Regions from separate parts of the Promicromonospora sp. NPDC060204 genome, predicted to be linked through region 1. Evidence: riboswitches for the same ligand, from Rfam matches in the RefSeq annotation. Region 1 holds a riboswitch; each other region holds the start of a gene.

Region 1 (5,470 bases):
GAGGCGACCGGCGACGGGACGACTCTCGACCTGCTCGTCCCCAGCTACTCCGACGCCACCCAGGGAAACTGGGACGACGTGATCGCCGGGTTCGAGGAGGCCAACCCCGACATCGACGTCAACCTGCAGGTCGAGTCCTGGGACAACCTCGAGTCCGTCATCGCCACCAAGATCCAGGGCGGCGACGCACCCGACATCTACAACGGCGGCCCCTTCGCCGGCTTCGCCGCGGACGAGCTGCTGTACCCGGTCGAGGAGGTCACCTCCGAGGAGACCTACGCCGACTTCCAGCCCACGTTCCTGGAGAACGCCCAGGTGGACGGCACCACCTACGGCCTGCCGTTCATCGCCTCCGCTCGCGCGCTGTTCGTCAACGACGCGCTCCTGGAGGAGGCCGGCGCCGAGGTCCCCACCACCTGGGACGAGCTGCTCGAGTCCGCCAAGAAGGTCTCGGAGCTCGGCGGCGGCGTGGCCGGCTACGGCATGCCGCTCGGTTCCGAGGAGGCGCAGGCCGAGGCAGCAGTGTGGCTGTGGGGCGGCGGCGGAACCTTCGGCGACGCCGAGGCCATCACCATCGACACCCCCGAGAACCTCCCGGGTGCCGAGTTCGCCAAGAAGATGATCGACGAGGGCGCCACGCAGGCCGACGCCGGTGCGACGGACCGCAGCCCGCTGTTCGACATCTTCGTCCAGGGCAAGGTCGGCATGCAGATCGGCCTGCCGCCGAGCGTCGGGCAGATCGAGTCCGACAACCCGGACCTGGAGTACTCGATCCACCCCATCCCCACCGAGGACGGCTCGCCGTTCACGCTGGGCGTGGCCGACCACCTCATGGCGTTCCAGAACGACGGCGACAAGCAGGAGGCCATCACGGCCTTCTTCGACTACTTCTACTCCGCCGACGTCTACGTGCCGTGGGTCCAGGCCGAGGGCTTCCTGCCCACCACCCTCTCGGGCTCCGAGCAGCTCGCCGGCGAGGAGGCGCTCGCGCCGTTCCTCGAGGTGCTGCCCGACGCGCAGTTCTACCCGAGCACCAACCCGGACTGGCAGGCCGCGGACTCCGCCTTCAAGGCCCTCTTCGGCCAGCTCGACGGGAAGAAGTCGGCGCAGGACGTCCTGACCGAGATCCAGGGACAGGTCGACGCGGGCTGACGCCCCGCACCGACCGCCGTGCCCGGCACGGCTGACCACACGCAACGCCGAACCGAAAGCACGGGGAACTTGGTGAAGGACCTGTTGAAGGCCCTGCCGTGGATCGGGCCCGCGGTCGCACTCATTGCGGCCGTGGTCCTGTTCCCGGTCGGCCTGATGTTCTGGAACTCGACACGCGACATCAGCCAGAGCGGCTTGGACGACGGGGGAGTGGGCCTCGCGAACTTCGCGACGGTCATCGGCTTCCAGTACTTCTGGCCCATCCTCGGCCGCACCGTCGTGTGGGTCGTGGTCGTCGTCGCCTGCACCCTGATCGGGTCGCTGGCGCTCGCGGCACTGCTGAACAAGGCGTTCCCCGGCCGCCGGCTGGTGCGGATGGCCGTCATCGTGCCGTGGGCCTCCAGCGTCGTCATGACGACGCTGGTGGTGCACTACGGCCTGGAGCCGTACTTCGGCATCATCAACTCGTTCCTCGTGGACGTCGGCCTGATCAGCACGCCGGAGGGTTACGGCTGGACTCGCCACCCGGGCACCGCGTTCGCGTGGGCCATGGCGGTCGCCGTGTTCGTGTCCCTGCCGTTCACCACCTACACGGTGCTCGCCGGGCTCCAGACGGTGCCCGGCGAGACCGTGGAGGCCGCGCGGATCGACGGGGCGAGCGGGGCGCGCACCTACTTCAGCGTGGTGCTGCCGCAGCTGCGGGGCGCGATCTCGGTGGCGGTGCTGATCAACATCATCAACGTGTTCAACTCGCTGCCGATCCTGCGCGTCATGACGGGGTCCATCCCCGGGTACGACGCCGACACCGTCATGACGATGATCTTCAAGTACATGCAGAACCAGCGGCAGATCGACCTGGCCAGCGCGCTGTCCGTCATCGCGTTCCTGGTGGTCATCGCCATCGTCGCCGTCTACGTGCGGGTCGTCCGCCCCCTGGAGGAGGTCTGATGACCGCGATCACCGACCCGGGGACCACCGCGCACAGCGCGGCCCGGCCGCCGTCGGACAACCGGAGGCGGGTGCGGAAGTACACGACGGACCAGGTGCCGCTCGGGTCGCTGCTGCTCCGGCTGCTGGCCGGGCTCGTGGTGCTGGTGGTCTTCCTGCTGCCGTACCTGATCATGTTCTTCGGCTCCGTGAAGACCAAGGCCGAGATCAGGTCGGTCGACCCCACCTACTTCCCCACGGAGTGGCACTGGGACAACTACGTCACGATGTGGTCCACGCCCGAGACGCCGCTGGCGCAGAACCTGATCTCCACCCTGGTGATCTCGCTGTGCGCCACGCTGCTCGTGCTGGCCGTGGCGCTGCCCGCCGCCTACTACACGGCGCGGTTCCGGTTCACGGGCCGGCTCTTCTTCCTGTTCCTCGTGATCGTGACCCAGATGGTGCAGCCCGCCGTGCTGACGTCGGGCCTGTTCCGGCAGTTCATCGCCATCGGGATCCTCGACACGTGGGTCGCGATGATCCTGGTCAACGCCGCGTTCAACCTGTCGTTCGCGGTCTGGATCATGCACAGCTTCTTCGCGGGCATCCCCAAGGAGGTCGACGAGGCGGCGCAGCTCGACGGCGCCGGCACGTTCGCCGTCCTGACCAAGATCAACCTGCCGCTCGTCTGGCCGGGCATCGTGACGGCGGTCGTGTTCACGTTCGTCGCCTCCTGGAACGAGTTCGCGGCGTCGCTGGTGCTGCTGACGACGGCGGGCAACCAGCCGCTGTCCGTGGCGCTCACCAAGTTCGTGGGCCAGTACGAGACGTCCTGGCAGTACGTGTTCGGGGTGTCCGTCGTGGCGATCGTGCCCGTGGTGATCCTGTTCATGATCATCGAGAAGCGCCTGGTGGGCGGCCTGGTGGCCGGGTCGGTGAAGTAGCGGGCGGGCCCGGTCCACACACCGTGGACCGGGCCGTCTCGACCTCCGGACGAATTCTGTCCCAGTGCTGGACGGGCGCTTAACATGGTGGCGAACCCCATCCAGAGCGGTCGAGAGTCCTGGCTCCCTGACACCGCAGCAACCTGCCGACCTTCTGCCGCGTCGCCGCGGCGCGAGGGACGCAAGGTGCTCACGCCAGGTTCGATGGAGCAGCCATGGTCGCCGAGGTACACCCGCACCGCCCGACGGTGTCGTTCGAGCTGATGCCTCCGCGCCGGCCGAACGCCGCGCCCAACTTCTGGGAGACGGCGCAGCGGCTCGTGGCGGCCCGCCCGGACTTCGTCTCCGTGACCTACGGGGCGGCCGGCGGCGACCGGGCCACCGCGCGCGAGGTGCTCGCCACCCTGCTGCGCGGCACGCCCGTGCTCCCGGTGGCCCACCTGACCTGTGTGGGCGCGTCCCGCGAGGACGTGTCCGCGGTGATCGAGGAGTTCCTCGAGGCCGGGGTGCGGTCCTTCCTCGCCCTGCGCGGCGACCCGCCGCGCGACGAGCCGGACTGGCGCCCCCCGGCCGACGGTGTGCGCTCCAGCGTGGACCTCGTGCGGCTCCTGCGGCAGGTGGACGAGCGGCGGTGCGCCGCCGACGTCAGCACGGCGCTGCGCTCGGCCGCCCGGCCGCTGGCCATCGCCGTCGCCACGTTCCCGGACGGCAACCCCGGGGCCGGCACCACGCGCGAGCAGGAGGTGCGCCGGCTGCTGGAGAAGCAGAAGGCGGGCGCTAGCTTCGCGATCACCCAGTTCTTCTACCGCGCGGACTCGTACACCGGGTTCGTCGAGGCGGCCCGGGCGGAGGGCGTGACCATCCCGATCCTGGCCGGGATCCTGCCCACCACCGAGGCCCGGCGCCTGCGCCGCGTCCAGGAGCTCACGGGGGTGGCGGCGCCCGCGGACCTCCTGCGCGACCTCGACCGGCTCACCGCGCCCGACGGCGCCGTCGACCCCGAGGCCCAGCACGCGCACGGCATCGAGTTCTCCGCGGCGCTCGCGCGCGAGGTGCTCGACGCCGGCACGCCCGGCCTGCACGTCTACACGTTCAACAAGCACCGCCCGGCCCTGGACCTCCTGGACCGAGTGGGCCTGACAGGCCGAGCCGCCGCCTAACCCCTTCGTTGAGTGCTGGCTATTTGTTGCTTTCCACGCCCGAAACCAACAAATAGCCAGCACTCAACGGGTTGGGCGGGCATGTTGTGTGGGGGATGGGGTGGGTGTGATGTACCCGCCGGTCGGCAGAGCGGCCGATACTACGGATGAAAATCGGCACGTCACAGCGCGACCGAACCGTGGAGGCCCCACCGTGCACGAACACGACCACAGCTCCACCGACTGCAGTCCCGACAGCCACGCCGCGTTCGGGCGGCGCGACCTGCTGCGCGGCGCCGTCGTCCTCGGCATCGGTGCCGCGGGCGCGACGATCGCCGCGCCCGCCGCCGTCGCCGCCCCCGCGCCCGCGGCTCCCGCCGGGAGCGCGCCCGGCGCCGCCCCGGCGCGGACGGCGGACGCCCCGCCGTCCCTGGCACCGGACCCCGAGGCGCCCGCCGACGCGCCGCCCGGCGCCGTGGCCGGGGTCGAGGTGGCCGCGCCGACGATCGCGAGCTGCGCCACCTGGGGCGCCGCGGCGGCCCGCGGCACGATCGACACCGTCTCGACCAACCCGAACAAGATCCTGATCCACCACACGGCGTCGGCCAACGTCACCGACTACTCGCAGGCCGCCGGGTACCAGATCGCGCGCGACATCCAGCAGTGGCACTTCGCCAACGGCTGGGTGGACACCGGGCAGCACCTCACGCTGAGCCGCGGCGGGTACGTCATGGAGGGCCGGCACGGTGCGCTGTCGCGGCTGCAGAACGGCAGCGGCACGGTCGTGGGCGCGCACGCCCCCGGGCAGAACAGCCAGGCCATCGGCATCGAGAACCAGGGCACCTACACGAGCGCCACGCCGCCCGCGCAGCTCTGGAGCCGGTTGGTCGAGCTGTGCGCGTACATCTGCGACCAGTACGGCATCGCGCCCACCCAGATCTACGGGCACCGGGACTACACGGCGACGGCCTGCCCGGGCGACGTCCTGTACTCGATGCTGCCGCAGCTCCGGTCCGAGGTGGCCGCGGCCCTGGCGGGCACGAGCTGGTCCGTGATCGTCGACAACACCTCGGCCGGCTTCTCCGCCGGCGCCTCCTGGCTGACGTCGTCCTTCTCGGCCGAGCGCTACGGCGCCGACTACCGCTACGCCACGCCGGCCGAGGTCAGCGACCTGGCGACGTACTCGGCCACGATCCCGTCGAGCGGCTCGTACCGGGTGGAGGCATGGTTCCCGGGGATCGCCGGCTACAACACGTCGACGCCGTTCATCGTCTACACCGGCACCGGCTCGTCGACCATCCGCGTGGA
Region 2 (8,614 bases), on a different contig from region 1:
CGACCACCCAGGGGCTCGCCGGGTCGGTGATGGAGCGTGCGGTCAGGTCGATGCCCGGGTCGTCGCCCGGCTCGGCAGCAGCGGGCGCGCTCTGCTGCCCGACGGCGCTCGCGGCGCCCGCCCCGCCGTCCGCGTCGGTCGCGCCGTCGGCGCCGGTCGCGCCGTCGGCGTCCGCCCCGCCGGTCCCCGGCTCCCCCGCGCCGTGCCCGCCGCCCTGCTGTCCGGAGCCGGACAGCCCCACACCGTCCGACGGCCTGGCCGGCCCGGCGCCGGACCCGTCCGCGCAGCCGGCGAGGAGCATCGGGGCGGCGAGCAGCGCGGCGAGGAACAGCGCGGCGGCGAGCGGCACGGCGCGGAAGCCCTTCGCGCGGGTCACGGACAAACGGTTCGAAAAGGTAGGCACACCGGGGTCGTGTGCGGCGGGCGGCCGCCGATGTCAGCGGCGCGCTGTGACGTGGGCAACATCCGGGACCTGACATGGGCGATCCCCTGCCGGACACACTGTGTCGGAAGCATCCACCCCCGAGGACCTGCACCCCGGTTGACCGACGGAGACCCCGGAGCCCGCCCTGACCACGAACACCGAGCCGCACCGCGCCGCACCGGGCCCGCTGACGCCCGCGCGCACGGAGGAGCTCTTCGCGACGCACGCGCGCGCCGTCCACCGCTACGCCCGCGCGCGGCTCCCGGCCGCCGAGGCGGAGGACGTCGTGGCCGAGGTCTTCGCGATCGTGTGGCGCAAGGGCGAGCTGCCCGACAACCCGCGGGCGTGGCTCCTGGCCGTCGCCCGCCGGGTCATGGCCAACCAGGCGCGCGCCCGGCAGCGGCGCACGGCCCTGGTCGAGCGGGTGCGCACGCACCCGGCCGCGGCGGGCGCCGACGACGTCCGTCTGGTCGGCGAGCTCGACGAGCTCCGCTGCGCGCTGGACCTGCTGCGCCCCGCCGACCGGGAGGTCATCGCGCTGCTCGCGGCAGCGGAGCTCAGCACCGCGGAGGTGGCCCAGGTCCTGGGCTGCACGACGGCGGTCGCGGCCACCCGGGTGCACCGCGCCCGGCGCCGCCTGCGCGCGGCGTACGAACGACTGACCGACGAACGACTGACCGACGAACGGCCGACCGAGGAAGGAGCCTGACGTGGACGACGACGAGCTGACCCGCGCCCGCCGCGCCCTGCGCGCGGCCGATCCCGAGCTCGACCTCGCGCGCGCGTACGCCGAGTCCCGGGCACGGGCCGCGGCGCAGGCCCAAGCGCCGGACGCGGCTGCGGACCGCCTCCACAGCCTCGACCCGCGCGCGAGCGGCCGGGCCGACGTCGGCCCTGGCGGCGCCGGATCTCGGGGCACCGACCCCCACGGCGTGTGGGCCGACGCCGGCCCCGACGACTGGGCCGACACCGGCACCGTCGAGGTGCTGCTCCGCGACCCCGACGCGGGACCCGGGCCGGTCCCGGCCGCGCTCCGGCGCGCGCCGTCGGGCCGCCGCGGGCCGGTCCTGGCGTGGGCGGGTGCGGTAGCCGCGGCAGCGGCCGCCGTCCTCGTCCTGAACCTGGCGGGCGCCCCGGAACCGGGCGCCCTCCCGGGCTCGGCGCCGGGCACCGGCGCGTCGGCGGCCGGGACCCCGCGTCCCGGAGCGTCGCCGTCCCCCACGGCCTGGCTCACGCCGGGCGAGGCCGTCACCCGGGCGGGCAAGGCGATGTCCGGCGCGAACTGCGGCGTGAAGACCCGCTCGACGCTCGGGGACGAGTCGATCATGCGCTTCGACCAGGTCGACGGGCCGGACCTGGCCGTGCCGAAGCCCCAGCTGGACCAGCAGCCCCTGCAGGTGCTGCAGGCGGCGTCGGCAAGCGTGCTGCTCGGCCTGCCGGGCTACGACGGCACGAACCAGCGGCTCGACGACGACCTCGCGGTCGAGGAGCTGGGCGGGCAGACGGTCGCGCGCATCCGCGTCACCCCCTCGGACGGCCTGATCCGGGGCGGCGACGTGACCCGCGTCGAGCTGCTCGTCGACACCACGACCTGGCTGCCGCAGGCCCAGGAGATCTGGGCCACCTCCGACCGCGGCAAGCAGATCCGCGTGCACAGCGACCTGAGCTGGTCGCTGTGCGACCAGCCGAGCATGGCCCCCACGGACGACGCCGGCCAGCCGTGACCCGCCCCGCCGCCGCGCTTCCCCGACGGCCCGCGGGCTCACCGCCCCACCGCCCCACCGGATAGGCTCCCCGGCGTGCTCCACCCCGCCGCCTCCGCCGACCTCGACGACCTGGCCGCGTTCCTCCGCACGGCCGACCTGACGGTCGCGGCCCTCGCGGAGCCCGCCGTCCACCTCTGGCTGGAGCGCGACGACGCCGGGGCGGTCACCGCGACGACGGGCTTCGAGCTCGGCGCGGACGGCGCGCACGCGCTGATCCGCAGCGTCGCCGTCCGGCCCGACCTCCGGGGCGCCGGGGACGGCCTGCGCCTGGCCCGCTTCGCGCTGGACCGGGCCGCCGACGCCGGGGCGCGCGAGGCCTGGTTGTTCTCCCGCCGGTCGGGCGGCTTCTGGCAGAAGCTCGGCTTCGGCCCGACGACGACGCGGGCGCTCGCCGCCGCCCTGCCCGACGCCCACCAGGTGCAGCTCTTCCGCTCGACGGGCCAGCTCGACCGCGAGGTCGCATGGCGGCGTCCGCTGCCGGTACCTGCTAGCTTCACCGCATGAGGTCTCCAGAAGCATCCAGGCCAGGGCTGCCGGTACTCCGGTAGCCCGAGATGCCCCTGTAGAGACCACCGCGCCGCGCTCCCCTGCGAGCGGGCCGCGTCAGCGCATCCGAAGGGCCCGTAGTGCCGTCCCGGCCTACCCGTCTCCCTCCACCCTTCGGAGTTCTTCATGCCTGTCCTGCTCTACGTGCTCGCGGTCGCGGTCTTCGCGCAAGGCACGTCGGAATTCGTCCTCGCCGGGCTCGTGCCCGGCATCTCCGCCGGCCTCGGCGTCTCGCTCGCCCAGGCCGGCTACCTGACCTCGGGCTTCGCAGTCGGGATGGTCGTCGGCGCGCCGCTCACGGCCGCCGTCGGACGCCACCTGCCGCCCCGCTGGACCCTGTCCGCCTGCCTGCTCGTCTTCGTCGCGGCGCACGTCGCCGGGGCACTGACCGACAGCTTCGCCGTGCTGCTCGGCACCCGGTTCGTCGCCGCGGTGGCCAACGCGGGGTTCCTCGCGGTCGCGCTGTCGACGGTCCAGGCCCTCGTCCCCGCCGGGCTGCGGGCCAGGGCGCTGGCGGTGATCCTCGGCGGCACGACGCTCGCCCTGGTCGCCGGCGTCCCCGCCGGCGCGCTGCTGGGCGAGCTCTGGGGCTGGCGCTCCGCCCTGTGGGCGATCGCCGGGGTCGCGGCCGCGGCCCTGGTCGCCGTGGCCTGCCTGACGCCGGTGCGGCTCGACGCCGGTACCCCGCGCGCCCGGCTGGACCTACGGACCGAGCTCGCCGCGCTGCGCTCCCCGCGCCTGCTGCGCCACCTCGTGCTCGGGGTGCTGGTCAACGGCGCGACGTTCTGCGCGTGCACCTACCTGGCGGTCGTCGTCACCGACGGCGCGGGCCTCGGGTCCGCGCTGGTGCCGGCCGTGCTGGCCCTGTTCGGCCTGGGCGCCTTCGCCGGGGTCTCGGCCGCGGGCCGGCTCGCCGACGCCCACGGCGGCCGCCTGCTCGTGATCGCCGGCCCCGCCCTGCTCACGGGTTGGGTCCTGTGGGCCGCGCTCCCCGCGAGCCCCGTGACGGTGTGGGTGCTAGCGCCTGTGCAGGGCGCACTGTCGTTCGCCGTCGGCGGCACGCTGATCGCCCGCAGCATGGCGGCGGCCCACGGCGCGCCGACCATGGGCGGCGCGTTCTCGACCGTCGCCCTTAACCTCGGCGCGCTCGCCGGACCGGTGCTCGGCGGGAGCGCCGTCGTGGCGCTCGGGCCCGCCGGACCCCTGGCGGCGAGCGCGGCGCTGACGGCGGTGGCCGTCGTGCTCGGGGCGACAGCCCGCGCACACCCGGCAGGCCTCGGGGAAGACGTCACGCGTCCGAGGGCGTAACGCTGAGGTAGCAGTGCTAGCTGAGCGTTACCTCCTCGGCTGTGCAACGTGTTCCCCGGGAGACCGCCGGGAGCCGTCGCGTGCCCGGGGAATCCGCGGCGACATTCTGACCGCGACGCCGTCGTGCCTGGTAGCGTCCCCGGCACGACGGCGTCGAGCACCAGCGAGGAGACGGATGCAGCCCCTGTTCCCCCTACGGGCACGTTTCGCGGTGCTGGTCCCTGCCGTGCCGGTCCGGGCCGTGCTGGTGCGGGCCGTGCTCGTACCTGCCGTGCTGCTCCCCGCCGTGCTGACGTCCTGCTCTGCGGGTCCCGACGTCCCGGCCGGACCCGCAGAGCCGGCCCCCGCACGCGAGGCCGCGACCGAGCAGTACACGGCGGCGCTGGACGACGTCCTCGGCGCGCTCCAGGAGGCCGTCCCGGAGGTCGAGTGGACCGCCAAGGACCGCTTCCCGTCCCTCACCGAGCAGCCGGACGGCGAGTGCGTGCTCTTCCTCGCCGAGAGCCTGGGCGAGGGCGACCTGTACGAGCCCAGCGACGGCCTCGCCGACCTGGCCGCCGGGCTCGACCCGGTGCTCCAGGAGCACGGCTTCGACCCGCTGTCGGACGTGACCCACGCCGAGCACGGGGGCGACTCCTACGTGACGGCGACCGACCCGGCCGGCTGGGAGCTCCGGGTCTCGGCCTACCCGCCGCTCGTCGGCCTCTCGGGTCCGGTGGAGAGCGACGAGTGCGCCGAGGCGTGACCGGCCCGGCGACATGACCCGCTAGAGACTCCCCCACTCCGCGGCGGCCTCGGTCAGCCGCGCCTGGACGGCGGCGACCGCCGGCCCGTGCGGGACGCCGCGGCGTCCCGCGAGATACAGCGTGTTCAACGGGGGCGCCTCGGGGTGGTGGAGCTCGACCACCTGCCCGGCGTCCAGCGCGGGCGCGACCAGGTACTGCGGCAGCACGGACACGCCCGCACCGCCGGTGACGGCGGCGAGCACGGCGCGCAGGTCGGGCACCACCAGCGCCGTCGTGTTGGGCGGCCGCCGGCCGAACTCGCTGCGCCAGTACCGGCGCACGATCGGCAGGTCCTCCGCGTAGGCGACCAGCGGCAGGTGCGCCAGGGCGGCCACGGGGTCGGCTGCCAGACGCCCCGCGTCCACGGTGTGGGCCAGCGCCGGAGGCCCGACGAGCAGGAACTCCTCGTCGACCAGCGGCGTCGCCGCCACAGCGTCCTGCCGCGGGCGCACCGAGGACACGACCAGGTCGAGGTGGCCGGCCGCCAGCGCGGCCAGCAGCTCGTCGCCGAGCCCGAGCGCCGTACGGAGCTGGAGGCCCTGCGCGACGAGCGGCACGAGCGCGGGCAGCACACGCACCGTCATCAGCTCGGCCGCCCCGCCGATCCGGACGAGCCCCCGCACCGCCGGCTCGACGTCGCGGGGACCGAGCGCCGTCCGGAGCCCGTCCACGTGGAGCCCCACCTCGGCGGCCAGCGCCACGGCGCGCTCCGTGGGCTCGGCGCCCCGGCGCGACCGCACGAACAGGCGAGTCCCGAGCTGTTCCTCCAGGCGGGCGAGCTGCCCGGTGACGGCGGGCTGGCTCACGCCCAGCCGCTCGGCCGCCGCCGACAGCGACCCCGTGCGGTAGACCTCCAGGAACGTGGCGAGGAGGTCGAGACCCGGCACCGGCACCCCCTCCGTCGTCGTCCTGCCCACAGGCTAGCCGGGCTCAGCGCGCGGCGAGCGCCTTGAGCACCGCCTCCGCGGCGGCCGCGCTGGACTGCGGGTTCTGCCCGGTGATCAGGTTGCCGTCCTGGACCACGGTGCTGCTCCAGGGTGCGCCGACCTGGACGACGGCGCCGCGCTCGCGCAGCCGTGACTCGACGAGGTAGGGCGCGGCGTCGCCGAGGCCGCCCTGGCGCTCCTCCTCGTCCGTGAACGAGGTGAGCGCCCGGCCCGCGTAGGTGAAGGTGCCGTCCGGCTCCTGGGCGCTGAGCAGCGCGGCGACGCCGTGGCACAGCGCGCCCACGGTCGTCCCCCGGTCGTTCGCCGCGAGCAGCAGGCGGCCGAGGTCGGCGTCGTGCGCGAGGTCCGCCATGGGGGCGTGACCGCCCGGGACGTAGATCGCGTCGTAGTCGTCGCCGCGCACGTCGGCCAGCGTGAGCGGGTGGGCGAGCTGGCCGGCGATGCCGTCGAGGTAGGCGCGGAACTCCGCGGCGTCGGCGGCGGGCACCCCGCCGCGCTCGTCGAGGCTGACCGCGTCGACCGTGGGCGCGACGCCGCCCGGCGTCGCGACGTCGACCTGGGCGCCGGCCGCGGTGAGGACCCGGTGGGAGGCGGCGACCTCCTCGGCCCAGTAGCCGGTGGGGTGCTCGGTGCCGTCGGCCAGGCGCAGGCTGTTCGCGGCAGAGACGACCATCAGGATCTTCGACATGGTGTGGTTCCGATCTGTTCGGGGAGCTGCCCGCTGGGTGCGGTCCTCGGGGAACGTCAGAATCCATCACCGGATGCCGAAACGGTCAGCCGGATCCATCACCAAACTTATGACCCCGATTTGTCCGAGGCGTGGACGGTTTGCCGACCACATCCCGGGCATGCCTACGATCAAGTCTCATCATCCAGAGCGGTCGAGAGTCCTGGCTCCACGACACCGCAGCAACCTACCTCCGAGGCGCCAATCTCGGGGCAAGGTGCTAACGCCAGGTCCGATGGAGCTGATACGCATGGCAGTCACGAACCCGCACCTTCCCACCGCCACGATCCTGGGCTACCCGCGCATCGGCCGGAGGCGCGAGCTCAAGCGCGCCGTCGAGTCCTTCTGGGCCGGCCGCACCACCGCAGACGAGCTGGAGGCGACCGCCCGCGACCTGCGGCAGACCACCGCCCGCCGCCTCGTCGACCTGGGCCTGGACGCCGGCAACGCTGCCGTCCCCGGCTCGTTCTCGTACTACGACCAGGTGCTCGACGCCGTCGCCCTGCTGGGCGCCGTGCCCGACCGCTTCGCCGGGCTCACCACGGACGGGGGGCGCCTGCCCCTCTCGGCCTACTTCACGGTGGCCCGCGGCGAGGGCGACAACGCGCCGCTCGAGATGACCAAGTGGTTCGACACGAACTACCACTACCTGGTCCCGGAGATCGGTCCGGACACCCCGATCGGGTTCGTCGACGACCGCGCCGTGCGCGAGTTCACCGAGCTGGCGCAGCCGGCCGACGGCGGCCAGGCCGTCGTGACGCGCCCCGCGTTCGTGGGCCCGGTGACGTTCCTGCTCCTGAGCAAGGCAGTGGGCGACGCCCCCGAGGGCTTCCGCCCCCTGGACCGGCTCGACGACGTCGTCGCCGCCTACGCCGACCTGCTGCGCGCGCTCGCCGCCGCAGGTGCGCCCTGGGTGCAGCTCGACGAACCCGCCCTGGTCACGGACCTGCTGGACGTCCCCTTCGACGAGGTCGCCGACGCCGTCCGCCGGGCCTACGCCACGCTGGCGACCGAGCTCTCCCCCGCCGCGTCCGGGGCCGACGGCGCCGCCGCCGAGCGCCCCGCGATCCTGGTCACCGCCCCGTACGGCGACCTGCGCAGCGAGGCCGGCGACGGGCTCGCCCTGCTGGCCGGCACCGACGTCGAGGCGATCGCGATCGACCTGGTGCGCGGTGCCGCGCCGACCGGACCGGTCCCCGGCCTGGAGTCCAAGACCCTGGTCGCGGGCGCGATCGACGGCCACAACATCTGGCGCGCCGACCTCGACGCCCGCCTGACCGTCCTGGAGGGCCTGGCGGCCCCGGGCACGGGCGTCGGCGCCGGGACTGTAGCCGTCGGCACCTCGACGTCGCTGCTGCACGTGCCGCACGACGTCGCCGACGAGCCCCGCCTCGACGCCGACCTGAAGTCGTGGCTCGCGTTCGCGGACCAGAAGGTCGCGGAGGTCGTCACGCTGGCCACCGCGCTGACCGAGGGCCGAGCGGCGGTCGCCGACCAGCTCGCCGAGTCGACCGCGGCGGTGAGCTCCCGCGCCGCGGCGCCCGGCGTCGTCGTCCCCGCGGTGCGCGAGCGGACCGCCGCGCTGACCGCGGCCGACGTCGAGCGCGCGCCGTACGCGGAGCGGGCGGCCGCGCAGCAGGCGCGGCTCAACCTGCCGCCGCTGCCGACCACGACCATCGGGTCGTTCCCGCAGACCTCGGAGATCCGCAGCACGCGCGCCGCGTGGGTGCGGGGCGAGCTGTCCGACGCCGACTACACGGCCGCCATGCGCGCCGAGATCGCGAGCACGGTCGCGCTCCAGGAGGAGCTGGGCCTGGACGTACTGGTGCACGGCGAGCCCGAGCGCAACGACATGGTGCAGTACTTCGCCGAGCAGCTCGACGGCTTCGCGACGACGGTCAACGGCTGGGTCCAGTCGTACGGCTCGCGCTGTGTGCGGCCGCCCATCCTGTGGGGCGACGTGTCGCGGCCCGCGCCGCTGACGGTCGAGTGGACGGCGTACGCGGCGTCCTTGACCGACAAGCCGGTCAAGGGCATGCTCACGGGCCCGGTCACGATCCTGGCCTGGTCGTTCGTGCGCGACGACCTGCCGCTGGGCGACACCGCCGACC
Region 3 (8,614 bases), on a different contig from region 1:
CAGCCCGCGCGTGCCCTCGTAGATGCTGGACGCGGCGAGCACGCGCTGCCCGGCCTCGACCAGGCCGAGCAGGGCGACCGTGACGGCCGCCTGCCCGCTGGCCAGGAACAGGGCGTCGGTGCCGCCCTCCAGGGCGGCGATCCGCTGCTCGACGGCGGCCGTGGTCGGGTTGCCGGTGCGCGTGTAGGCGAAGCCCTCGCCGGCGCCGAAGTGCCCGGCCGCCTGCTCCCACTCCTCGAACTCGAACCCGGCGGTCAGGTAGACCGGCGTGGCGCGGGGCACCACGCGGGCCGACGGCGCGGCGGCGGGCGAGGTGGCGCGCCCGGCGTCGTCCCGCCCCGCGCTGCGCGCGTGCACCTGCCGGGTGGCGAAGCCGGTCATGGGCGGCCGTCCGTGGAGTTGATGTCGGCGTCGGCGAGGTCCGTGCCGGCGCCGGCGTCGGCGACGTCGAGGCCGAAGGCGAGCAGTCGCGTGGGCCCCTGCTTCGTCTCGACGACGCGCGTCTCGCGCTCGTACAGGCGCCCGAAGCCGAGCCGTTCGTACAGGCGGTGCGCAGCGCGCATCTGGTCGCCGGAGTTCAGCACGACGCGCCGCGCGCCCCGGTCGCGCGCGAGCCCGATGACGTGCCGCACGAGCGTCTCGCCCACGCCACCCCCGCGGGCGTCGGGGTGCGTCGCGAGCAGGCGGAAGTCGAGCTCGCCGTCCTGCGCGAGCTGCGACAGCGCCGGCCCGCCGAGCGCCGGGATGACGACGACGCCGAGCACGCGGGTGGTCCCGCCGCCCGAACCCGTCTCCGCGGCCGGCACCGCGACCCAGACCTCGTGCTCGCTCGCCCAGCGGCTGACGTCGCCGAGCGACTGGCGGTAGCCGTCGCTGATGTCGAAGTCGTGCGTGTAGGCGGTCACGAGCACCTCGGCGGCGGCCCGGTGCTCGTCGTCCCGCACCCGCCGGACGACGACGCTCGGCGCGCTGCCGCCCGTGCCGCCCACCGTGCCGCTGACCGACCGGGCCGCCCGGACCTCGTCCGCGATCGTCATGGTGCCGCGCTCGGCGCCGTCGCGGGCTGGTCCGCTCCGGCGGTCGCGGGCTGGTCGGCAGCCTCGGTCGCCGACTGTCCTGCCGTGTCCACGACGGGCTGGTCCGCCGTTGCCGCCGCCGGCTGGTCCGCCGCCTCCGTCGCGGGCAGCCCGGCCTCCTTCCAGGCGGGGAAACCGCCGTCGACGTGCGAGACGTCGGTGTAGCCGCGGGCCGCGAGCGCCTCCGCGACCGGGCCGGAGCCGTTGATCGAGCCGCACACGATCACGACGGGCGTGTCGAGGGTGATCGCCGGGTTGTCGGACGGCCCGAACAGCGCGTCGAGGTTGTTGCGGTCCGCGAGCGTGGCGCCCGGGATCTCGCCCGCCGAGGCGCGGCCCGCGGCCGAGCGGACGTCGATCAGCAGGGCGCCGCCGGCGACCTTGGCGCCCGCGGCGTCGGGGGTCTGCAGCTCAGGGGTGGTCATGGTGGTCTCCTCCGGGTCGTCTGTGGTTCGTCGGGTCGTCAAGCCGTCAGGCGCTCAGCAGCCGGCCCGTGGGCAGCGCCCGCTCGGCGGCCTCGACGTCCGACAGCCCGAGCGAGCCGCGCAGCGACGTCGCCGTCCGCTCGGTGCGGAACAGGCCCGCCTGCTGGAGCGCGGGGACGAGGTGGTCGGTGATGGTGTCGAGGTCGGAGCTGAGCGAGGACGGCCGCAGCAGGAACCCGTCGACGGCGCCGACGGTGGTCCAGTCGGCGATCAGGGTGGCGAGCTCGTCGGGCGTGTCGGCGACGACGAGCCCGTCGCCCATGGCCGCCGTGCCCTCCAGCGCCTCGACGAGCTCGAGCCGGGCCCGCGCGCTGGCCCGTTCCTGCGCGAGCACCACGTAGACCTCGGCGAGCACGCGCAGCTCCTCGGGGTCGCGCCCGGCGGACAGCGCGGCGTCCCGCACGAGGCGGCGCAGCCGCACCGCGTGCGCGGCGTCGGTGACGGTGATCCGCGCGACGTCGGCGGTGCGGCCGGCGAGCGCCGCGCTGGCCTCGGAGCGCACGCGGACGACGACGGGCGGGGGCACCTGCGGCAGCGCGTCTCCTTCGGCGCGGCGGCCCCGGACGGCGAACCGGATGCCGTCGTGGTCCACGCGGAACCGGCCCTCGGCGTCGAGCTCGACCGCGCCCGACCCGCTGCCGGGACGTCCGGTCCACACCTGGGTCACGGACCGGATGCCGAGCTCGACGCGCGCGGCCCAGGCGTCGTCGGACTCGGGGAGCTTGCCCTGCCGCACGGCCTGCCAGCCCGCCCGGCCGCTGCTGGCGCGGTCGATGCTGCTCAGCGCGACGGCGGCGTGGCCCGCCTCGACGTGCACCGTGTCGACGGCGGCGACCAGCCCGATGCCCGATGTGACCCGGGCGGCCCGGGCCGCGGCGACGGCCGTGTCCAGCCGTCCAGTGACCTGGCTGCGGCCGGGATGGAGCAGGAAGCCCTCGTCGAGGCTGACGAAGTCGAGCAGGCCGCGGTCGGCGGTCCGCACGAGGTGCAGGAACCGCTCGCCGTCGAACGGACGCGGCGCGACCGGGCCACGTGCCCGGTGGGCGCCCGGACGGGCGCCGGCGGAGGTGAGGTCCACGCCGAGCACGACGGGACGGGAGGAGGTGGGGGCGAGGGACGTGGGCTGCGACGGGTACGGCACGGCGGGGCTCCGTTCGGGCTGCGGCTGCGCGACGGCGCCCGGAGGACCCGGCCGGCGCGCGCAGGGTGCGCGACGGCGTCCAGGGGTCACCCGGGAGCGTGGCTGCCAGAGGGCAGGAGTGGGACGTCCGGTCAGGAACGTGAGGGCCGGATACGGCCGGGGCTCGGCGTGCGGCGCCGAGAGGAGTTCCGGGCGGCGGACCGGTGGCGCCTGTGGCGACCGGTCAGCGCGTCGGGGCTGTCAGTGTGGGACTGTCGCCGTCAGCGACAGGAGCAGTGACAACACATGTCCTCGCGCGGGGCAGCACCAGCCCGCACGGTGACGTTCCGGGACGGCAGGGACACGTGGACGGCGGGGGCAGCGCTCCGGGTCATCGTCGTTCTCCTCACCTGCTCGCCCATCGGCGAGCGACGCGTGTTGTCATCCGCCGGCGGCGGTGGACCTGGTCCTCACCCGGGGCACCCACCCGCGCGGGGGGTTGCCGTCCGACCAGCCGGGGCTTCGCGTCGGAACTCATGACCTGTCGAGGCTTTCTACATCTCTCCGATCGGATTGGTGTGGTTGGTCTCGATGTCACAGAAGATACGAATGGAACCCATAGAAGTCAATGATCCTTGCCCAGATCTCACATCCCGGGACCAGGGTCTCGCCGGCAGGCGGGGGTGTGCTGGTGGACGCGGGCGCGGACGCGGCGCGGCCCCGCCCGAGCAAGGTGCGCTTCTACCCCGTCATTGGGCCCGGAACCAGGCTGTTTTCGGGCCCAATGACTGGGTAGAAGCGCACTCTCGCCTGGCCCCTTGCTCACTCACACACCGGCGTCGGCGACCAGCCGGAGTCACGCACCGAACCGGCCGGGGTCACGAGACGAGCCGAGCGGTCAGCCGAACTCGTGCGATCGACCGACACCGCCGAGCCCACACAACGCAGAAGTGCGCTTCTACCCAGTCATTGGGCCCGGAACCAGGCTGTTTTCGGGCGTAATGACTGGGTAGAAGCGCACTTCGGGATCGGGGTGGGCTCGGCGAGGGGCTAGTCCAGGAGGAGCTCGATCTGGGCAACGGCGCCGGGCTCGGCAAGCTCCAGCCGGAGGCCGGTGAGCGGCACCGGTTCGTCGAGCACGAAGGGGCGGAGCTGGCTCGGCCAGCGCCACTCCTCGCCGGACCGCTCGTCGAGCACCCGGCCGTCGGCCGCGACCAGACGCCATGCGGACGGCGCCGTGTCGGACGCCGGGCCAGAGGTCAGCGTGTAGGCGCGCAGCACCGATCCGGCCGGGACCTCGGCGGCGGGAGCCCAGTCGAGCACGCCGTCCACCGCGGCCGACGTCGTCAGGTCGCCGTCGGTCAGGTGCGGCAGCGCACCCTCCACGCCGCGCCAGCCGCCGTCGGCACGCCGCCACGGCCGGTCGGACGCCGAGTAGTCGCCGACCCCCGCGGCACTGGCCGCATCACCAGCACCAGCACCAGCACCAGCCTCGTCGTCCGACGGCACACCCCACCGGGTCGGGGTCTCCGACAGCACGAAGCGCAGGGTCGCTCCCCCGACGAGGTCACCGTTGTCGATCGACGGCGCAGTGATCTCCCGCGCCGCAGCCGCGCCGTCACCACCCGCCACGTCCAGCCCCTCCACATACCGCCGCCCGGCCGCCCCCGGCGCCTCGATCACGAGGTCGCCGTCGGGCCGGTGCACCACCGCCCGGTCGAACAGCGGCGATGTGACCGCCCACCGCGGCGAGCCGATCTCCAGCGGGTACAGCCCGAGCGCGGCCAGCACGTACCAGGCCGACATCTCGCCGTTGTCCTCGTCGCCGTGGTACCCCTGCCCGATGTCGTTGCCGGTCCACAGCCGCGTCAGGATCTCGCGCACGACCTCCTGGGTGCGGTCCGGCCGCCCGGCGACCGACCACGTCCAGGCGATGTGGTGCGACACCTGGTTCGACTGTCCGAGCTGGCCCAGGCGCACGTCGCGCGCCTCGAACATCTCGTGGATCGGGGACCCGTAGCTCCCCGGCTTGTCGGCCTGCTCGGGCTCGGTGAAGAACCGCTCCAGCAGCCGCTCCAGCCCGGCCCGCCCGCCGTGCAGGGCGGCCAGCCCCGCGCCGTCGTGCACGGGGTGGAACAGGAAGTTCCAGGCGTCGGACTCGGTGTAGTCGCCGCCCCACGCGTCCGGGTCGAACGGCGCCGGGTCGAACGCGCCGTCCCGGGCGCGGCCGCGGAAGAACCCCGTGGCGGCGTCGAAGAGGTGCACGTACCCGAGAGCGCTCTGCCGCAGGTAGGCGGCCTCGTCGCGCAGGGCCCGACGGCGCCCGTCCGGGGTCCCGGGCGCGTCGGCGAGCGCCTGCGCCATCCGCGCCAGCCCGGCGTCGTTGATGTAGCCCTCGAGGCTCCACGACACCGACTCCTCGACGTCGCGCGGCACCCAGCCGTGGGTGAGCGCGAAGTCCTGACCCTTGCGCCCCACGCCGGACCGGGTGGGCAGGGCGGTGGCGTTGCGCAGCCCGGCGTCGTAGGTCGCCAGCGGGTCGGGCAGGTCGACGCCGCGCAGGTACAGGTCGGCGAAGGCGACGTCGGACGACGTGCCCGTCATCAGGTCCGCGTAGCCGGGCGACGACCAGCGGGCGACCCAGCCGCCCTCCCGGTACTGCTGCACGAAGCCGTCGGCGAGCCGGGCCGCGACCTCCGGGTACAGCAGGGCGTAGGCCGGCCAGCAGGTGCGGTAGGTGTCCCAGAACCCGTGGTTGACGAACATCTCGCCGGGCACCACCGGGGCGCCGTCGAGCACGGGCGAGGCATGCACGGGCGCGCCGTCGGCCCCGACCTCCGTGTACGACGACGGGTACAGGTTGAGCCGGTAGAGGTTCGAGTACAGCGTGACCCGCTGCTCCTCGGAGGCGCCCTCGACGTCGAGCACGCCGAGCCGCTCCTCCCACTGCGCGCGGGCGGCTTCGGCGACCTCGTCGAAGGTCCCGGACACCTCGCGCTCCAGCGCGAGCCAGGCCAGCTCCTCGCTGATGTACGACGTCGCCACGCGCACCTCGACCGTGCGGCCCGCCTCGGCGCCGTCCGCCCCCACCCCGGACTCCAGCGCCACCGTCGCGTACGTCGCGTGGTCCCGCCCGCGGGCGCGGCCCGTGCGGAGCACGGGCCGGGAGATCCGGCCCACCACGTACATGCGGCTGCGGCCCACCGACAGCGGGCTGCCGTGGTCGCTCCAGCCGGTGAGCGTGCCGTCGTCGTGCACGGTGACGAAGACGGGCGGGCCGTCCGCGCCGAAGTCGCCCACGGCGTCGACCAGCAGGTGTCCCGTCGTGGCGCCCGGCGGGAACGTGAAGCGGAGCACGCCGCCGTGGTCGGCCGCCGCGACGGCCACGCGCGCGCCGTCGTCCAGGCCGACGTCGTACCGGTGCGGGCGGGCGGTCTCGTCGTCGTGCGAGAAGCCGATCGAGCGGGCGTCGAGACTTGCGTCGGGCACGTCGTCGCCGTCGCCCGAGGCGGGCACGAGGTGGAACGCGAGCTGGTCGCGGTCCCCCATCCACGGGCTCGGCTCGTGCGAGATGCCCACGCCCTGCAGGCGCGGCCGGTTGTCCGGGCCGTTGTGCGCGGCCCAGGAGTACAGCCAGCGCTCGGAGGCGGCGTCGGTGAGCGGGACCCACATCGTGAAGCCGTTCGGCACCGCGGCCGCGGGCACGTTGTTGCCCCGCGAGTAGGCGCCCGAGGAGTGCGTGCCGCGCCGGGTGTCCACGAGGTCCGTGCGGCCGGTGACCGTGCGCAGGGCGCGCGGCCCCACCGACACCGTGTCGAACCACGCCTCGGTGCGCCCGCGGTCGGGCGCGGCGGTCACGGCGGCGGCCGCGCGTACGCGGCGGCCCGGCAGCGTCCGCGCCACGGGACCCAGGTCCACGCGGACCAGGTTCCAGTGGTCGGGCACCAGGATCCGGGCCTCGCCCTGCCCGACGGCGGTCGCGGGCATGCCGTGCTGGTCCAGCAGCGCGCGCCCGGGGTCGGTGACGGAGAGCCACGTGCCGTCGTCGAGCAGCAGGTCGAGCGCCACGTACGTGGAGCGGTAGGTGAGCTTCTCGTCGAGCACGGGCAGGACGGCGTAGCGCAGCTCCGTGCCGGCCTCGACCGGCACGTCCAGCCCGTCGAGCAGCACGGTGCGGCCCTCGCCGCGGTGCCGCACGCGGATGGCGTGCTCGCTGGTCAGGCCGGCGCCGGGGCGGCCGGCGGGGACGTGTGCGGGCCCGGTCATGAGCAAGCCCGTGACAGCGCTGTCGTCGCAGCGTGCGCGGCGACGTCGGGGTCGTAGACGATTGCAGTTGGCCTTTCGTAGCGGGCGGCGAGCGCCCTGGTTGGTCTCACTGGTCGGCGAGCAGCTTGTTGCACTCGCCGACGGCGGCGTCGAGGGCCTCCGACGACGTCTTGTCGCCCGTGATCGCCGCCGCGAGCTGCTGGTTGATGACGGTGGTCATCGCCTCACTGATCTCGACCGGCTGCAGCACCCGCGCCGTGGTGAGGTTGCTGAACGCGATCGCCTTGGCGTCGCCCTGCGGCGTGCCGTCGCTCTGCGCGAGGTCCGGGTTCTCCTGCGAGGCCGCCGTGGACGGGAACACGCCCGGCACCTCGGCCGAGAACGCCTCCTGGTTGACGGCGTTCGTGACGAACCGGGCCAGCGCGACGGCCGCCGGGAGGTTCGTGGACGTGTTCGAGACCGACAGGCCCTGGACGTACAGCGGCGTGGCGCCCATGTACGGCGAGGAGACGATCTGGCCCTCCAGCGCCGGGTTGTTCTCCAGCACGCTGTTGATGAAGTTGCCGCCGCCGGTCGACCAGGCCACCTTGCCCTCAGCGAAGAGCTGGCTGTTGCCCAGGTAGGCGTCCGTGAGCACGTCGTCGGGCATGAGGCCCTCGGCGTAGGCGTCCCGGTAGACGTCGAGCAGCGCGGCCGCCTCCGGCGTGTTGAACGTGAACTCGGTGCCGTCGTCGGACAGCACGGGGATGCCGGCCGCCGCGAAGTCACCCACGCCTGGCTTGCGGCTCATGAGGTACCCGCCGGTCGCGTCGTGCATGATCCGCGCCTGGGTGACGAGCTCGTCGAGGCTGGTCGGCGGCGCGGCCGCGTCGAGCCCCGCCTCCCGGAACATGGCGCTGTTCCAGTAGTTCAGGTCCGTGGTCAGGTACCACGGGAAGCCGAACGTGCCCTCGAGGCCCGCGTACCGGTAGGCGGCCAGCGCCCCGGGCACGTAGGTGTCCTCCAAGGTGTCGTCGACCGTCGTCAGGTCGGTGAGCAGGCCCTCGCGGGCCAGCGTGAGCGCGAAGTCGGGCGGCAGGTTCGTGACGTCGGGCAGCTCGCCCGCGGCGGCCTGCGCGAGCACCGTCTCCGAGTAGCCGTCGCCGGGCTGGTCGAGCCAGAGCACCTCGGTGCCGGGGTACTCCTGCTCGAAGTCGGCGATGACGCCCTGGACGTACTCGGTGAAGCGAGGCTTGAGCGACCACGTCTGCAGCGTGACCTCGCCCGTCACGTCCTGCGCGCCGCCGTCCGGATCCGCCGCGCCCCCGCCGTCGAGGGTGCAGCCGCCCAGGGCGGCCAGGACGGCCAGGGCCGCCCCCGCGGCCCCGAACCTCGTGATGATCATGGACAGTTCCTTCCGGCAGAGGCTTCGTCGCGTCCGGGCTCGATGTCGCCGCTGCCGAGCCTACGGGTGACGGGGTGCCCGGACCGGCCGGGCCGGCAGCTCACCCGGGTGAACTGCCGGTCCGGCCAGGCGGGTGCTACGCCAGCGTGAAGCGCAGCGTGCGCACCTCGAACGGGCTCAGCTCGACGGTCACGGTGCCGTCCGCCGTGAGATCGACCGTGCCGCCCTCGACGTCGTCCTCGATGAGGCTGACGGTCCGGGCGCCGCTCACCGGCGCCGCCAC
Region 4 (6,959 bases), on a different contig from region 1:
CGAAGGCGCTCAGCGCGAGCTGGAGCGTGATGAGCAGGATGAAGTAGTAGATGATCTTCGTGAGCAGCGCGATCGGCTCGATGCCCGACCCGGCGAGGAGCCGGTTCGCCCCCGCGCGCTCGAGCACCTTGTTGAAGCCGATCCGCGTGAGGATCATGCCCACGAACCGGGCGATCGCCTTGGCGATGAAGTACCCGATGAGGAATACCACCAGGAACACGAGGAGCTTCGGGATGAAGCTCGCGACCGCACCGAGCGCGTCCGTGATCGGTGCCAGCCAGTCGACTGCGTTCGGCACGAGTGCCGTATTGAAGAATGTCATGGTGTTCTCCCCCTTCGAGATATTTCTGTGCACCTCGGGCACACCGTGATGGCGCGGCGCAAAGGTGACAGCTCCGCACGAACATATGCCGGAGAAGCGCATTCTGCGCGGCGGAATTACACGGTGCAGAGTTCCATTCGCCCGTAGCGCTGGGTATCAACGCAGGTCACATCGTTGAATGCGATTCGTCAGAAAGCGTCTAGCCTGACGGGATGGATGCCCTGCACGAGCGGACCGCCGTCGAGCTCCGCGACCTTCTCGCCGCCGGAGAGCTCACCCCCACCGAGGTGACCGAGCACTACCTCGACCGGATCGAGCGGCTGAACCCCGTTGTCGGCGCCTTCGCCACGGTCACCCCCGAGCAAGCCCGGAAACGGGCGGCCGAGCTCCAGGAGAACCGCGGGACGGGTTCCGGCGAGGGCACGCCGCCGCCGTCGGGCAGCCTGTGGGGCCTGCCCACCGGGGACAAGGACCTGTGGAACAGGGCGGGCGTGCCCACCGGCTTCGGGTCGCGCGCCTTCGCGGGCCTGCCGCCGGCCGAGGAGAGCGACGAGATCGTGCAGGTGCTCGACGACGCCGGGATCGTCAGCCTCGGCAAGACTGCCGCGCCCGAGCTGGGCTTCCCGGCCTACACCGAGCCGGTCGGCGCCGCCCCGGCGCGTACCCCCTGGGATCTGGGCCGCGGCGCGGGTGGCTCCAGCGGCGGAGCGGCCGCCGCGGTGGCGGCGGGCCTGCTGCCGTTCGCGCCCGGGTCCGACGGCGGCGGGTCGATCCGCATCCCCGCGGCGGCCTGCGGAGTCGTCGGCCTCAAGCCAACGCGCGGGCTGCTGCCCGCGGGCAGCGGCGTCGACTCCCTGGGCGGGCTGGTCGTGAACGGGCCGATCGCGCGCACCGTCGCCGACGCCGCCCTGCTGCTGGAGGCGATGCTCCCGCGGCGCGCCGGGGGCGGCGTCGCGCACCCGTACACGCTGCGGGCGCCGTCGTACGCCGCGGGTGCCTACCTCGCGGCCGCGCAGCGTGCCGAGCTGCCTGCCGAGGAGGCCGGCGACCCCGGTCGCCTCGCCCGGATCGGCGTGACCACGTCGTCGGCGTGGGACGGCTTCTACGACATCATCGTGTCCCCCGAGGCCCGCGCCGCGCTGGACGCCGGGGTGGGCGCCCTGGCCGGCCTGGGGCACGAGGTCGACGAGTTCGCGCTGGCCGCAGCCCCCGAGTACGCCCCGGCGTTCCGGACCCTGTGGATGGGCGGCGCCTCAGCGGTGCCGATCGACGACCCGGAGACCCTGGACAAGCTGGAGCCGCTGACGCAGTGGCTCATCCGTACCGGCCGCACGGTCCCCGCCCGGCAGCTCGCCGAGGCGGTGCGCACGCTCACCGGCTTCGAGCGCTCCCTCGTGGCGCAGGTCAGCGCCTACGACGCCGTCGTGACCCCCGCGCTCGCGCTCACCCCGCGGCCGATCGGCTGGTACGACGCGGAGGATCCGGAGCGGAACTTCGAGCAGCAGTGCCAGTACACGCCCTTCACGTCGATGCTCAACGTCGCCGGGCTGCCCGCGATCACGGTGCCGACCCACTGGACCGCGCCCACCGCCGAGGCGCCGGCCGGGCTGCCCATGGGGGTGCAGATCATCGGCCGGCCGGGCGGAGAGCTCACGCTGCTGGCGCTGGCGGCCCAGATCGAGGCGGCGCTTCCCCGTCCGCAGGCCTTTCCGCTCTGACGTGTCAGGCGTACAGGTCCACCAAGGGACCTGTACGCCTGACACTTCGGTGGTGGCCGAATGTGGTTCCGCGGCCCGGCGACGCGTGCTTGGGTACCCCTAGTGGGTATCCAACAGCGACGGCGCCACAGCGCCGGGACAGGGAGAACGGGACCATGGCCGAGACGTTCGAGACGACCGCCCCCGCGCGGCCGAGCCGGTGGACCGGGACCTGGCCCGCCAACACCGCCTGGATCGTGCTCGGCATTCTGACGGGCTTCGCCCTGCTGGTGGGCGGGACGGCGATCGTGGGCGGCACCTGGCAGGACGCCGTCGCCGAGGACCCGACCACCGCGATCGGCGTCGCGACGCTGTGCTACCTGGCCGCCGCCGTGACCGGCGTCCGCTGGACGGCCTGGCTCGTCGCCCTCCTGGCGTCCGCGATCCCCGTCGCGTCCGAGCTGCTGGACACGCCGCGCTGGATCGCGTTCGTCCTGGTGGGGCTGGTCCTGGCCGGCATCGGGCTGGCCCGCGGACGCCGCGCGACGTGGCCGCAGGCCGCCGCGATGGCCGGCTTCTTCGGGGTCGCGACGGCAGCCCTGTTCCTGGAGCCGCGGCTCGGGCTGGCCCTCGCGGGCCTCGCCCTCGCCGCGCACGCCGGGTGGGACGTGGTGCACTACCGCCGCGACGTCGTGGTGAACCGTTCGCTCGCGCTGTGGTGCATCGGGCTGGACCTCACCATGGGCGGCATCTGCGTGGCCCTCGCGCTGTAGCCGTCAGTCCTCGTCCGGGAGGCAGCCGAAGGCCTCGTCGAAGCCCAGGGCTGCCGTCGCCAGCAGGCCCGCGAGGCCGGAGCCCTCGGGCACGGGGCGCGGGTCGTCGGTCACGACCCACAGCCCGTCGACGACGTCGTACCCGGCCTGCGGGCCGTCCTCGACCAGGCTGCCGACGGCGGCGATCAGGCGCTCGATCTCCTCGCCCGCGGTGCCGACGCCGACCGAGGCGCGCACCGCCCCGGCGTCGAACCCGAGCCGGCCGAGCAGCGGGTGCGCGCAGAAGCGGCCGTCCCGGACGCCGATGCCGTGCTCCGCGGACAGGTACGCGGCGACGAGTCCCGGGTCGTACCCGGTCACGGTGAAGGTGACGACGCCGACCGGGTCGACGGCGTCCGCCCAGACCCGCACGACCTCGACGCGGTCGATCGCCTCGAGCCCGGACACGAGCCGGCGGCGCAAGGTGTTCTCGTGCGCCACGACCTCGGCCGGGTCGAGCGCGGCCAGCTCCTCGCAGGCCGCCGCGAGCGCCACCGCGCCGATCACGTTGGGCGAGCCGGCCTCGTGGCGCGCGGGCCCCTCGTGCCAGTCGGTGCCGCCCACGCGCACGCGCCGGACGGCGCCGCCGCCGGCGAGGTACGGCGTGCCCTGGTCGAGCCAGTCGCGGTGACCCACCAGCACGCCGGCGCCGAACGGGGCGTAGGTCTTGTGCCCGGAGAAGGCGAGGTAGTCCACGCCGGTGGACTCCAGCGAGATGCGGCGGTGCGGCACGAGCTGGGCGCCGTCGAGCGCCACGCGCGTCCCGAACTCGTGGGCGACGGCGACGATCTCGGCGATCGGGAGGGACTCGCCGGTCACGTTCGAGGCGCCGGTCAGGGCGAGGAGGGCGTACGGGCGGTCCTCGGCGGCGTCGGCCAGCTCCTCCCGGATCTGGGCGACGGTCTCGGCCACGGTGGCACCACCGGTCAGCACGGTCGCGCCGGTGGTGCGCTGCCAGGGCAGCAGGTTCGCGTGGTGCTCGACGTCGAGCACCAGCACGCGGCCGGGCTCGCCGTCGGCCTGCGCGGGGACGCAGCCGGCGAGGAGGTTGAGGGAGTCGGTGGTGTTCCGCGTGATGATCGTCAGGTCGTCCTCGCGGGCGCCGACGAACGCGCCGATGGTGCGGCGCGCGGTCTCGTAGAGCGCCGTGCTCACCTGGGAGAGGTAGCCCGCGCCGCGGTGCACGCTGGCGTACAGCGGCAGCACCTGGGTGACGCGGTCGGCGACGGCCTGCAGGGCCGGGGCCGACGCGGCGACGTCGAGGTTCGCGTACGAGACCTGCGTGCCGTCCACGAGCGGGACGAGCGTCCCGCCGCCCACGACGGGGCGCAGCGGGGCGAGATCGGTCACCGCGGTGGCACGGCTGAGAGTGGGAGCAGACATGGCGTCCTCCAGCACAGTCCTGGGGGAGGTTCCCCCGCGCTTGCCGCACGCGGGCTGCGCGCGGCCTGGTCGTCACCCGGGGCACCCCACCGCGGAGGGAGGGTTGCCGGCCAGCGAGCCGGGGCTTGACGCTGGCGCTCATGACCTGCGGCCATCCTGTGCTGCGGGCAAAACTCCTGTCAACGCATGTCTCAGATGCTGGTCCCACGTTCTGGGCGGGCCGCGCGGGCCGCGAGATCGGCGACCCGGGCCGCGTCCGAGCGGTACATCGCGGCATGGTCGCGCAGCTCGGCGGGCCCGCCGTCGTCGGCCCTGGCCTCGCTGAACGCGGCGAGCTCCGTCAGGCGCTCCGCCATCGTGCCGAGCACGTCGGCGCGCGACCAGCAGGCCCCGTACGCGGCGACCAGCGCGTCCAGCCGGGCCAGCGGGTCCAGGTGCCCGACGTCGTAGGTCACCCCGGCGAACGCGTCGCCCGCGAACGGGGCCAGGCGGTACGCGGTGTACGCCAGGTCCCACAGACGCGGTCCCGGCGCCGCCGTGTCCACGTCGATGAGGCCGGCGAGCCGGCCCGCGCGGAACACCATGTTGTACGGCGCGGCGTCGTTGTGGCAGACCACCTCGGCCGGCTCGCGGGCGGGCAGCTGCCAGACGGCGTCCGGCAGGTCGAGATCGAGGGACGCGTCGTGGAGCCGGCGCAGCAGGCGCCCGGCGTCGCGCAGGTTCTCCTCGGACCAGAGCCACTCCGGTGCGGGCCAGCCCGGGACATCGCCCGGGAGGAACGAGACGACCTCGCGGCCGCGGTCGTCGAGCCCGAAGGGCTCCGGCACGTCCGTGACGCCCCGGTCCCGGACGTGGCGCAGGTACGCGTGCACCGTGGCCGTCCACGGTCCGGCGGTCCGGCGCACCGTGTCGCCCACGCGCACCACCGCGTTCATGTTCCCGCCGGTCAGCGGCTCCTCGTCAGCAGACATCGGCGTCACCGTACCGAGGATCGGCTTTCCCTACTATTTTACTGGGGTTACCTGTCGAGACACTGTTCCACCCACCGGACACCATGTCGTAGGGTTGGCAACGACCATCCCGAGCGGCCGAGTGACGTGGCACGACGACGCCGCAGCAACCCAGCGTTCCCCGCAGCAGCGGAGGACGGACGAGGGTGCTACCGCCACGACCGATGGAGGAGCATCATGAGCGACCCCGCGCGCGTCGAAGCACGACCGGCTGACGGCTACGCCGGCGACATCACGCCCCAGCAGGCCTGGGACCTGCTCGCCGGCGACCCGGACGCCACGCTGGTGGACGTCCGCACCGACGGCGAGTGGCGCACGATCGGCATCCCGGACACGGCCTCGCTGGAGAAGCAGCCCGTGTTCGCCGAGTGGGTGCAGGCCGGCGGCCGCCCCAACCCCCGGTTCCTGGAGGAGCTCAAGGCGGCCGGCGTCTCCGGCGGGCCTGTCGTCTTCCTGTGCCGCTCCGGCCAGCGCTCGATCGCGGCGGCGCGGCTCGCCACGGCGTCGGGCATCGCGCCGTCGTACAACGTGCTGGAGGGCTTCGAGGGCGCGCCCGGGGCCGACGGTGTCCGGGACCAGCAGGGCTGGAAGGTCGCCGGCCTGCCGTGGACGGCGGGGCCCGCGTGACCGTCACCGGCGCTTACCCGCCCGGCGCGAACCCCGGCGGTTCCGGCCGCAAGCCGCTCCCCGACGGCGTCCGCCCGGCGACGCTCGCCGTGCGCGGCGGCCACCAGCGCAGCGAGTTCCAGGAGACGAGCGAGGCGCTGTTCCTCACGCAGGGCTACGTCTACGACAACGCCGCGGAGGCCGAGGCCGCGTTCAAGGGCGACGTCGACCGGTTCGTCTACTCGCGCTACGGCAACCCGACGGTGCACACCTTCGAGGAGCGCCTGCGCCAGCTCGAGGGCGCCGACGCCTGCTACGCGACCGCGACCGGCATGTCCGCGGTGTTCACCTCGCTGGCCGCGCTCGTGAGCTCCGGCTCGCGGATCGTGGCCGCCCGGGCGCTGTTCGGGTCCAGCGTGGTGATCTTCGAGGAGATCTTCAAGAAGTGGGGCGTGCGCACCGACTACGTGGACGGGCACGTGCTGTCCCAGTGGGAGGACGCGCTCTCGACCCCCGCGGACGTGGTGTTCTTCGAGACGCCCTCGAACCCCATGCAGGACATCGTGGACGTGCGCGCCGTCGTGGACCTGGCGCACGCCGCCGGGGCGATCGTGGTGCTCGACAACGTGTTCGCCACCCCGCTGCTGCAGAAGCCGCTGGAGCTGGGCGCCGACGTGGTCGTCTACTCGGCGACCAAGCACATCGACGGGCAGGGGCGCGTGCTGGGCGGCGCGATCCTCGGCTCCACGGAGTACATCACCGGCCCCGTGCAGACGTTCATCCGCAACACCGGGCCGTCGCTGGCGCCGTTCAACGCGTGGACCCTGCTCAAGGGCCTGGAGACGATGCCGGTGCGGGTCGCGGCCCAGAGCGCGAGCGCCCTCGCCGTCGCGCAGGCCCTGGAGGACCTGCCCGCGGTGGGCGCCGTGCGCTACCCGTTCCTCGACTCCCACCCGCAGGCGGACCTGGCGCGGTCGCAGATGAGCGGGGGCGGCACCGTCGTGACGTTCGACCTGGCGGTCCCCGCGGGCACGGACGACGACGCCGCGAAGCGGCACACGTTCGCGTTCCTCGACGCCCTGCGGCTGGTCGACATCTCGAACAACCTCGGCGACGCGAAGTCCCTGAT

Evidence for each region. Region 1 has a riboswitch for S-adenosylmethionine ahead of ACFWEJ_RS26420 (methylenetetrahydrofolate reductase). Riboswitches for the same ligand answer to the same signal wherever they lie in the genome.
Region 2: it holds a riboswitch for S-adenosylmethionine, as region 1 does, so the genes downstream of both, metE (5-methyltetrahydropteroyltriglutamate--homocysteine S-methyltransferase) here and ACFWEJ_RS26420 (methylenetetrahydrofolate reductase) in region 1, are expected to answer to the same signal.
Region 3: it holds a riboswitch for S-adenosylmethionine, as region 1 does, so the genes downstream of both, ACFWEJ_RS09400 (LLM class flavin-dependent oxidoreductase) here and ACFWEJ_RS26420 (methylenetetrahydrofolate reductase) in region 1, are expected to answer to the same signal.
Region 4: it holds a riboswitch for S-adenosylmethionine, as region 1 does, so the genes downstream of both, ACFWEJ_RS24785 (aminotransferase class V-fold PLP-dependent enzyme) here and ACFWEJ_RS26420 (methylenetetrahydrofolate reductase) in region 1, are expected to answer to the same signal.

Annotation. Positions count from the first base shown of each region.
Region 1 is NZ_JBHWZO010000333.1:253-5,722, forward strand. It holds gene ACFWEJ_RS26405 (extracellular solute-binding protein) at 1-1,152, shown strand, start outside; gene ACFWEJ_RS26410 (carbohydrate ABC transporter permease) at 1,225-2,100, shown strand; gene ACFWEJ_RS26415 (carbohydrate ABC transporter permease) at 2,100-3,023, shown strand; SAM riboswitch class I at 3,118-3,234, shown strand; gene ACFWEJ_RS26420 (methylenetetrahydrofolate reductase) at 3,239-4,183, shown strand; gene ACFWEJ_RS26425 (N-acetylmuramoyl-L-alanine amidase) at 4,377-5,470, shown strand, end outside.
Region 2 is NZ_JBHWZO010000147.1:4,568-13,181, forward strand. It holds gene ACFWEJ_RS18110 (M15 family metallopeptidase) at 1-376, opposite strand, end outside; gene ACFWEJ_RS18115 (RNA polymerase sigma factor) at 612-1,133, shown strand; gene ACFWEJ_RS18120 (hypothetical protein) at 1,135-2,148, shown strand; gene ACFWEJ_RS18125 (GNAT family N-acetyltransferase) at 2,224-2,694, shown strand; gene ACFWEJ_RS18130 (Cmx/CmrA family chloramphenicol efflux MFS transporter) at 2,863-4,044, shown strand; gene ACFWEJ_RS18135 (hypothetical protein) at 4,220-4,789, shown strand; gene ACFWEJ_RS18140 (LysR family transcriptional regulator) at 4,811-5,716, opposite strand; gene ACFWEJ_RS18145 (type 1 glutamine amidotransferase domain-containing protein) at 5,760-6,464, opposite strand; SAM riboswitch class I at 6,642-6,745, shown strand; gene metE (5-methyltetrahydropteroyltriglutamate--homocysteine S-methyltransferase) at 6,754-8,614, shown strand, end outside.
Region 3 is NZ_JBHWZO010000053.1:13,910-22,523, reverse strand. It holds gene ACFWEJ_RS09415 (O-acetylhomoserine aminocarboxypropyltransferase/cysteine synthase family protein) at 1-381, opposite strand, end outside; gene ACFWEJ_RS09410 (GNAT family N-acetyltransferase) at 378-1,037, opposite strand; gene ACFWEJ_RS09405 (rhodanese-like domain-containing protein) at 1,034-1,501, opposite strand; gene ACFWEJ_RS09400 (LLM class flavin-dependent oxidoreductase) at 1,548-2,702, opposite strand; SAM riboswitch class IV at 3,112-3,223, opposite strand; gene ACFWEJ_RS09395 (GH92 family glycosyl hydrolase) at 3,732-6,947, opposite strand; gene ACFWEJ_RS09390 (extracellular solute-binding protein) at 7,054-8,331, opposite strand; gene ACFWEJ_RS09385 (alpha-mannosidase) at 8,468-8,614, opposite strand, start outside.
Region 4 is NZ_JBHWZO010000280.1:289-7,247, reverse strand. It holds gene ACFWEJ_RS24800 (hypothetical protein) at 1-364, opposite strand, end outside; gene ACFWEJ_RS24795 (amidase) at 535-2,040, shown strand; gene ACFWEJ_RS24790 (hypothetical protein) at 2,196-2,792, shown strand; gene ACFWEJ_RS24785 (aminotransferase class V-fold PLP-dependent enzyme) at 2,796-4,214, opposite strand; SAM riboswitch class IV at 4,246-4,360, opposite strand; gene ACFWEJ_RS24780 (phosphotransferase enzyme family protein) at 4,406-5,185, opposite strand; gene ACFWEJ_RS24775 (rhodanese-like domain-containing protein) at 5,402-5,851, shown strand; gene ACFWEJ_RS24770 (O-succinylhomoserine sulfhydrylase) at 5,848-6,959, shown strand, end outside.